Regions from separate parts of the Microbacterium sp. GQ128 genome, predicted to be linked through region 1. Evidence: predicted binding sites of a transcription regulator. Region 1 holds the regulator's gene; the other holds the start of a gene.
What was found. The regulator HrcA, encoded in region 1, represses chaperone genes, less so after heat shock. The targets are predictions, from matches to a motif close to TTNGCACTCGNNNNNNNCGAGTGCNAA.

Region 1 (4,206 bases):
CGAACCGGAGTCGCGTCGCCGGGCTGATCGCCGATGGGCTCGTGGACCCGTCCGCCGCCATCCGGGGCCGTGTCCAGCTCACGCTGCGCGGTCGACTTCTCGCGGATGCCGTGGTGCGGGAGCTCACCGACTGATCCCCTGATCGGGGGCGGTTCAGCCCGGGAGCAGATCCATCCCCGTCGTTCGGCGCTGTGGCAGCGTCGCACTCGTGGCATCGAAGATCCGCGTCCGTCGGCCGGAGCCGTACACCGGCCAGCCCGGGTCGCCGTTCGTGACGAATCCGATCCAGGCCGCGTTCATCTCGTCCGCGAGCGCCTGTGGCGCGCCCGGGCCCGCCAACCGCACCGTCTCGTCGTCCGTGAGGCGATCGAACACGAACCCGAGCTCCAGTGCGTGCGCGGCGCGCAGATCGCGAACCGGGCTCGGCCACGCGAACTCGTACACGTGGGTGAGACCCGGCCGTGCGGCTGCCAGGCGGCTCAACGGCGCCCGCAGCAGCATGTCCGTGACGAGCTGCCCGAACACCTCGCCCGTGCTCGCTCCGGGGAAGGCCGAGCGGTACTCCCGCACCGCACGTCGCGGGATGCGGGAGAGGATCCGCGCGGCCTGCAGCTTCAGCTCGCCGATCCCGGCCAAGGCTTCGGGTGGGAACCACAGGCGGTACTCGTCGGTGTTGCTGCCGATCAGGATCGGTGTGTCGATCTCGCCGAGCACCTCCTGCGGAGAGCGGGGCAGGCTCTCCGGGTCGATGGCGAACTGGAAGCCGGGAGCTCCACCCAGCGGAGAGGATCCGGCGGACTGCGCCTTCCTGGCAGCGAGCAGCTGTTCGGGCGAGACCTCGGCGAACGCGGCGCGGTCGGCGCGGACCCCGAGTCTCTTCGCGAGCTGCGCGGTCACCCGGCCCGCCTTCTTCACCGGTTGCGCAGCGAGCGGCCCGGATTCGATGATGGCGCGATGGATCAGCGCGCGGGAATCCTCTCGCGCGAGAAGCCCGGCGACGATCGCCCCGCCGGCGGATTCTCCCATCGCGGTGATCTGCGCCGGATCGCCGCCGAAGGCGGAGATCTCGCGATGCACCCACGCCAACCCCGCGGCGGCGTCGCGCAGGCCCAGGTTCCTCGGCGCATCCTCGAGCACCGAGAATCCCTCCGATCCCAGACGGTAGTTGATCGAGACGAAGACGATCCCCGCCTTCGCGAACACCGTGCCGTCGTAGAGGGGCAGAGCGGCGGTGCCGCGCTCCAGCGCGCCGCCGTGGATCCACAGAAGCACCGGTGCCGCCGAAGCCCCGATCGGCGCCCAGACGTTGGCCGTGAGGATGTCGTCGCCGTCGATGCGCACCGAGCCGAGGAGCTCGCCGATCGCGCCGGCGTAGGGGAGCTGCGGAGCAGTGGGGCCGAACTGCGTCGCTTCACGGATGCCCTCCCACGCGCGTGCCGGCTGCGGCGCCCGGAACCTGTTCTCGCCGAACGGCGGTGCGGCAAAGGGGAGGCCGAGGAAACGGGCGACCCCCTCCTCTTCGGAACCGCGCACGGCGCCGGTCGACAGCGTGGTCTGAGGCGAGGAGGTCATGAGCGTCATCCTAGGGTCGGGTGTCCGCGGTACGGAGAATCCGGAGCTGCACGGGGTAGGATTGGCACTCTGAACGTCCGAGTGCCAGCGGAAGGGAAGGGCGATGGTCACAGAGCGAGGACTCCAGGTTCTCCGCGCGATCGTGCAGGACTACGTCGAGACCCACGAGCCCGTCGGCAGCCGCTCCATCGTCGACCGGCACTCCTTCGGCGTCTCAGCGGCGACGATCCGCAACGACATGGCGCTGCTCGAGGACGAGGAGCTCATCACGGCTCCGCACACCTCGTCCGGTCGGGTGCCGACCGACAAGGGCTACCGCGTCTTCGTGAATCACCTGGCGCAGTTGCGGCCGCTCTCGTCGGCCCAGCGCTCGGCGATCGAATCGTTCCTCGGTGAGCCCGCCGACCTCGACGATCTGATGGTGCGCACCGTGCGGGTGCTGACGCAGCTCACCGGTCAGGTCGCGCTCGCGCAGTACCCGTCGTTCGCGCGGGCTCATGTCACGCACGTCGAGCTGGTCGCACTGGCGCCCAACCGACTCCTCATCGTGCTGGTGACGGACGCCGGCGGTGTGTCGCAACGCGTGGCGCTGCTGCCGGAGGCCATCGACGAGGCCGAGATGGCGGTGCTGCGTGCACGCATGGCCGCCTTGATCACCGGCCACGGCATCGGCGAGGCCTCCGACCGGCTCCAGACCCTGCTGGCCGCGGAAGACGCTCCGAAAGACCTCGTGCTGCGCGCGATCGCGAGCGTCGTCATGGATGAGCTCGGCGGGTTCCGACAGGAGCGTCTGGTGATGGCAGGAGCGGCCACGCTGGCCCGCCGTGAGCAGGACTTCCGCGGCAGCATCCATCCGCTCCTCGAGGCCATCGAGGAGCAGGTGACGCTGCTGCGGCTGATGAGCGAGATGGTGACCGACGAGCACGGGCTCGCCGCCAGCATCGGCACCGAGAATGCGCCGTTCGGTCTGGGCGAGGCATCTATCGTCGCAAGCAACTACGCCGCACCCAGCGGCACCGCGCGCGTCGGCGTGATGGGGCCGACGCGGATGGACTACCCGAGCAACCTCGCTGCGGCGCGGGCCGTCGCCCGCTACCTGTCGCGGATGCTCGACGAAGACGAGGCCGGCCGCTGACGCGGTCGCGCCGGAAGACACACGCAGAAAGGCGATTGTGGCGGACCACTATGAGGTTCTCGGGGTGTCCCGAGACGCTTCCACCGACGAGATCAAGAAGGCGTATCGACGCCTCGCGCGACAGCTGCACCCGGACGTGAATCCCGGTGAGGATGCGGCGGAGAAGTTCAAGCTCGTCACGCACGCGTACGACGTGCTGAGCGACGACGAGTCACGGCGCCGCTATGACATGGGCGGGGGAGACGGCGCTGCCGGCAACTTCGGCGGATTCGGCGGTTTCGGCGACATCTTCGAGACGTTCTTCGGCGCGTCCCAGGGCGGCGGTCGCGGGGCGCGACCCCGCTCGCGCAGGGAGCGCGGCCAGGACGCGCTCGTCCGTGTCACGCTCGACCTCGGCGACGTCGTGTTCGGTGCGCACCGCGACATCGACGTCGACACCGCGGTGCTGTGCGAGACGTGCAACGGCTCCTGCTGCCAGGAGGGGACCTCCCCGGTCACCTGCGACATCTGCGGCGGCTCCGGTCATGTGCAGCGCCAGGTGCGCAGCCTGCTCGGCAACGTCGTCACCTCCCAGCCCTGCGGCACCTGCGAGGGCTACGGCACCACCATCCCGTTCCCGTGCGGCACCTGCGGCGGCCAGGGTCGCGTGCGTTCGCGTCGCACGGTCTCGCTCGACATCCCAGCCGGCGTCGAGACCGGTCTGCGCCTCCAACTGCCCGGCTCGGGAGAGGTCGGCAAGGCGGGCGGCCCCAACGGCGACCTCTACGTCGAGGTCACGGTCAACGCCCACCCCGCCTTCAGCCGGGAGGGCGACGACCTGCTGGCCACGCTCGAGGTGTCGATGACCGACGCGATCCTCGGCACCGAGACCACGATCCAGGGACTCGACGGCGAGGTCGATCTCGAGATCCGTTCCGGCGTGCAGTCCGGGGACGTCCTGACCATCAAGGGGAGGGGCATCACCCCGCTCCGCGGCACCCAGCGCGGAGACCTCCGCGTGGGCGTGCAGGTGCTGACACCGACCAAGCTCGACTCCGCGCAGCGCGCGCTGATCGAGGACTTCGCGAAGAAGACCAAGGCACCGGATCCGCAGCTCGCGCAGTTCCAGCCCGGGCTCTTCTCGAAGCTCCGCGACCGTTTCCGCAGCCACTGATCATGGCACTGCACTTCCTCGTGGAGTCCTCGGCGGGTGCCGGAGTCGGCGATCTCGTGTCGCTGACGGGCGCGGAGGCGAAGCATGCGGCCGTCGTGCGGCGGCTGCGCGTCGGCGAAGCGGTCACGGTCGGCGACGGCGCGGGTGTGTGGCTGACCGGTGCGGCCGAAGAGGTCTCTCCGACCCGTGTCGAGGTGCGCATCTCCGACCGCGTCGAGCATCCGGCTCCGAGCCCGCGAATCATCCTGATCCAGGCGCTCGCGAAGGGCGACCGCGATGAGCTGGCCGTGCAGGCGGCGTGCGAGCTCGGGGTCGACGAGATCGTGCCGTGGCAGGCGAGTCGCAG
Region 2 (4,206 bases), on a different contig from region 1:
CAGGACTGACGCGCGCGGACCGCGTCGAGAGCAGTCACGAGGCGTCGGGGGTGAAGTTCAGTGCGATCGAGTTCATGCAGTAGCGATCTCCGGTCGGCGTGCCGAACCCGTCGGGGAATACGTGGCCGAGGTGCGAGCCGCAGTTCGCGCAGCGCACCTCCGTCCGCACCATGCCCAGGCTGTCGTCCTCGATGAGCTCGACCGCATCGGGGCGGATCGACTCGTAGAAGCTCGGCCAGCCGCATCCGGAGTCGAACTTGGTGCCGCTCTTGAACAGCTCCGCGTTGCACGCCCCACAGGTGTAGAGGCCGGCGCGCTCCTCGTCGAGCAGCTCACCCGTCCAGGCCCGCTCGGTCGCGGCCTGACGCAGCACGGCGTACTGCTCATCGCCGAGCTCGCGGCGCCATTCGTCTTCGGTCTTGTCCACGCTGTACGACATGTGTCCTCCTCAGTCGACTCCATTCTCCCTCCTGTGGCGGTGCCTCGGGTGCGTCGCGTCACAATGGACGGATGACCGATGCTGTGCAGGAGCGCTACGCGCGCTTCGCCCGTGATGAGGCGCCGGGCCGGAGCGCCCTCTACGCCGAGTGGGCCGCCGGGGTCGCCGAGGATGAAGAGGTGCGGCGCGTCCTGCTCCGGATCCCGGAGACGAGACGCCAGCCCCCGCTCGTGTTCGCCGTCACTCGGATGCTCGGCGTTCCGCTCGACGAGTACGCGCGGTGGCGTGGCTTCCTGCTCCGACATGCGGACGAGGTCGTCGCCGAGTGTGCACGGAGGTCGCTGCAGACGAACGAGCCGCTCCGTCTCGCGGCGCTCCTGCCGGTGCTCTCCGAGATCGAGGGGCCGATCGCGCTGCTCGAGATCGGGGCGTCGGCGGGACTGTGTCTCTACCCTGATCGGTACTCGTATCGCTTCACCGCTGAGGGCGGGGAGCTGCGTGCGGCGCTCGACCCGGCCGACGGCGTCTCGACGGTCGTGCTCGAGAGCCGGGTGACCGGTCCGCTTCCCGCGCTTCGGATGCCGGACGTCGTGTGGCGCGCAGGGATCGACCTGGCACCGCTCGATGCCGCCGACGAGCGTGATCGTCGGTGGCTGCGTGGTCTCGTGTGGCCGGAGGAGTCGGGGCGCGATGAGCGCATCGAAGCCGCCCTCGACATCGCCGCCGGCGACCCTCCTCTTCTGGTGGAAGGGGACGCCGGCACCCACCTCGCCGCGCTGGCGGCGGCGGCACCGCCGGGGGCGACGCTCGTCATCACCACTCCCGGGGTGCTGGTGCACATCCCCCGGGCGGAGCGGACCGCGCTGATCGCGAGGATCACGCGCACGGACGCCCGCTGGATCACGATCGATCCGCCCGCGATCACAGACGTGTGGGATCCGCCGGTCGATGCGGATCGGTGGCCGGGGTTCGTGGTCGCGCTCGACGGGCAGGTGCGCGCGGCCGCGGATCCGCTCGGGCGATGGTGGGAGTGGCGACCCGAAGTGGCGGCGGTTGCGTCCTAACCTGGAGCCATGCTCGGAGATCTCACGGAGCGCGATCGCGCGATCCTCGCCCTGGAAGTGGCGTGGCCGCGCCACAGCGGGGCGAAGGAAGAGATCATCCGCGCGCAGCTCGGGATGAGCGCGGCACGCTACTACCAGCTGCTCGGACGACTGATCGAGTCCGAGTCCGCGCTCGAGTACGATCCGATGCTGGTGCGTCGCCTCCGCCGCATCCGCGATTCGCGCGCGGCACGGCGTACCGCGCGGCTGCCCGGCTTCGTCGGCTGAGCCATCTCGAGCCGACGACGCAGCGGCCCGGAGGGTCCGCTCGTGCGGCGAACCGGATTGACAGGAAGGTGCCGCTAGCATCGAGGGGTGTCAAAGCCCCTCCGCGATCGCTTCGATGATGCGCCCCGTACGTCCGGACGAGTGGGAGCGCACCGCGCCGAAGCGCCGGGGATGAACGGCTGGGTCGTGCTGCTCTGGTCGTTCGTCGCCGCTCTCGTCCTCATCATCGCCGGCATCTTCGGATCCCTGGTGGTCATGGGGCGTGTCTCTCTGTTCCCCGAGGCGGCGCCGAGCGCTGCTCCCACCCCGCAGGAGACCGGCATCGTCGATCCCAGCATCTCGGTGATGATCCTGAACGGCACTCCCGACGAGGGCCTCGATACGCAGATGCGCGACACGCTGATCAACAACGGCTGGGCGGCTGACAACGTGTTCGCCGGCGACAGCTCCAGCCAGGACTTCGCCACCACGACGGTGTTCTACGTCGAGGAGGCAGACGAACTCGCAGCGGTCGGGCTCGCTGACGTCCTCGGCGGTGCGGCGGTGCAGCAGAGCGACTACTACTCCGGGCAGACGGAGGACGGGCAGAAGCAGTTCACCGTCGTGATCGGTCTCGATCGGTCGACCTCGGCACCCGAGACGCCCGACGAGGCGCCCGCCTCCTGACCCGGGGATGCGCCCTCCTCCAGCGGCTTGCACTCGAAGGTGTCGAGTGCCAGAATGGCGTTAGCACTCTCATACTCTGAGTGCTAAACCCAACGTCTACGTCCAGGAGGGACGAAAAAACTCATGGCAAAGATCATTGCTTTCGATGAGGAGGCCCGCCGCGGCCTCGAGCGCGGCCTCAACATCCTCGCCGACGCGGTCAAGGTGACCCTCGGCCCGCGCGGTCGCAACGTCGTCCTCGAGAAGAAGTGGGGCGCTCCCACGATCACGAACGACGGTGTCTCCATCGCCAAGGAGATCGAGCTGGACGACCCGTACGAGAAGATCGGCGCGGAGCTCGTCAAGGAGGTCGCGAAGAAGACCGACGACGTCGCGGGTGACGGCACCACCACCGCCACGGTCCTCGCACAGGCTCTGGTCCGCGAGGGTCTGCGCAACGTCGCAGCCGGCGCCGACCCCATCTCGCTCAAGCGCGGCATCGAGAAGGCCGTCGCTGCGATCACCGAGGAGCTCCTGTCGAGCGCCAAGGAGATCGACTCCAAGGAGCAGATCGCCGCCACGGCGTCCATCTCCGCTGCAGACCCGGCCATCGGCGAGCTCATCGCCGAGGCGATCGACAAGGTCGGCAAGGAAGGCGTCGTCACCGTCGAGGAGTCGCAGACGTTCGGCACCGAGCTCGAGCTCACCGAGGGCATGCGCTTCGACAAGGGCTACCTGAACCCGTACTTCGTCACGGACCCGGAGCGCCAGGAGGCGGTCTTCGAGGACCCGTACATCCTCATCGCGAACCAGAAGGTCTCCAACATCAAGGACCTGCTGCCGATCGTCGACAAGGTGATCCAGGACGGCAAGGAGCTCGTCATCATCGCCGAGGACGTCGAGGGCGAGGCTCTCGCGACGCTCGTGCTGAACAAGCTCAAGGGCATCTTCAAGTCGGTCGCCGTCAAGGCTCCCGGCTTCGGCGACCGCCGCAAGGCACAGCTGCAGGACATCGCGATCCTCACCGGTGGTCAGGTCATCACCGAAGAGGTCGGCCTCAAGCTGGAGAACGCCACGCTCGACCTTCTCGGCCGTGCGCGCAAGGTCATCGTCACGAAGGACGAGACCACGATCGTCGAGGGCGCCGGTGAGGCCGACCAGATCGAGGGTCGCGTCACGCAGATCCGTCGTGAGATCGAGAACACCGACAGCGACTACGACCGCGAGAAGCTGCAGGAGCGTCTGGCGAAGCTCGCCGGTGGCGTCGCCGTAATCAAGGCGGGCGCGGCCACCGAGGTCGAGCTCAAGGAGCGCAAGCACCGCATCGAGGACGCCGTCCGCAACGCGAAGGCAGCCGTCGAAGAGGGCATCGTCCCCGGCGGTGGCGTCGCGCTGATCCAGTCCGGCACCAAGGCCCTCGACGGCCTGACGCTGACGGGTGACGAGGCGACCGGTGCGAACATCGTCCGCGTGGCGATCGAGGCTCCGCTCAAGCAGATCGCTCTCAACGCCGGTCTCGAGCCGGGCGTCGTCGCGAACAAGGTCTCCGAGCTCCCCGCGGGCCAGGGCCTCAACGCGGCCACGGGTGAGTACGTCGACATGTTCGGTGCGGGCATCATCGACCCGGCGAAGGTGACCCGCTCGGCGCTGCAGAACGCAGCCTCGATCGCGGCGCTCTTCCTCACCACCGAGGTCGTCGTGGCGGACAAGCCCGAGAAGGCTGCTGCTCCGATGGGTGACCCGTCGGGCGGCATGGACTTCTGATCCAGCCCTCATGACAGAACGCCCCCG

Region 2: the regulator HrcA is predicted to act here: its motif matches at 2,497-2,523, upstream of groL (chaperonin GroEL).

The regions. Positions count from the first base shown of each region.
Region 1 covers NZ_JCAXDY010000001.1:268,387-272,592, forward strand. The annotation lists gene hemW (radical SAM family heme chaperone HemW) at 1-134, shown strand, start outside; gene AC6CHX_RS01280 (carboxylesterase/lipase family protein) at 154-1,572, opposite strand; gene hrcA (heat-inducible transcriptional repressor HrcA) at 1,676-2,707, shown strand; gene dnaJ (molecular chaperone DnaJ) at 2,745-3,860, shown strand; gene AC6CHX_RS01295 (16S rRNA (uracil(1498)-N(3))-methyltransferase) at 3,863-4,206, shown strand, end outside.
Region 2 covers NZ_JCAXDY010000007.1:34,282-38,487, reverse strand. The annotation lists gene AC6CHX_RS18955 (nitroreductase family protein) at 1-38, opposite strand, end outside; gene msrB (peptide-methionine (R)-S-oxide reductase MsrB) at 35-439, opposite strand; gene AC6CHX_RS18945 (DUF2332 family protein) at 511-1,503, shown strand; gene AC6CHX_RS18940 (DUF3263 domain-containing protein) at 1,513-1,770, shown strand; gene AC6CHX_RS18935 (LytR C-terminal domain-containing protein) at 1,858-2,436, shown strand; gene groL (chaperonin GroEL) at 2,560-4,179, shown strand.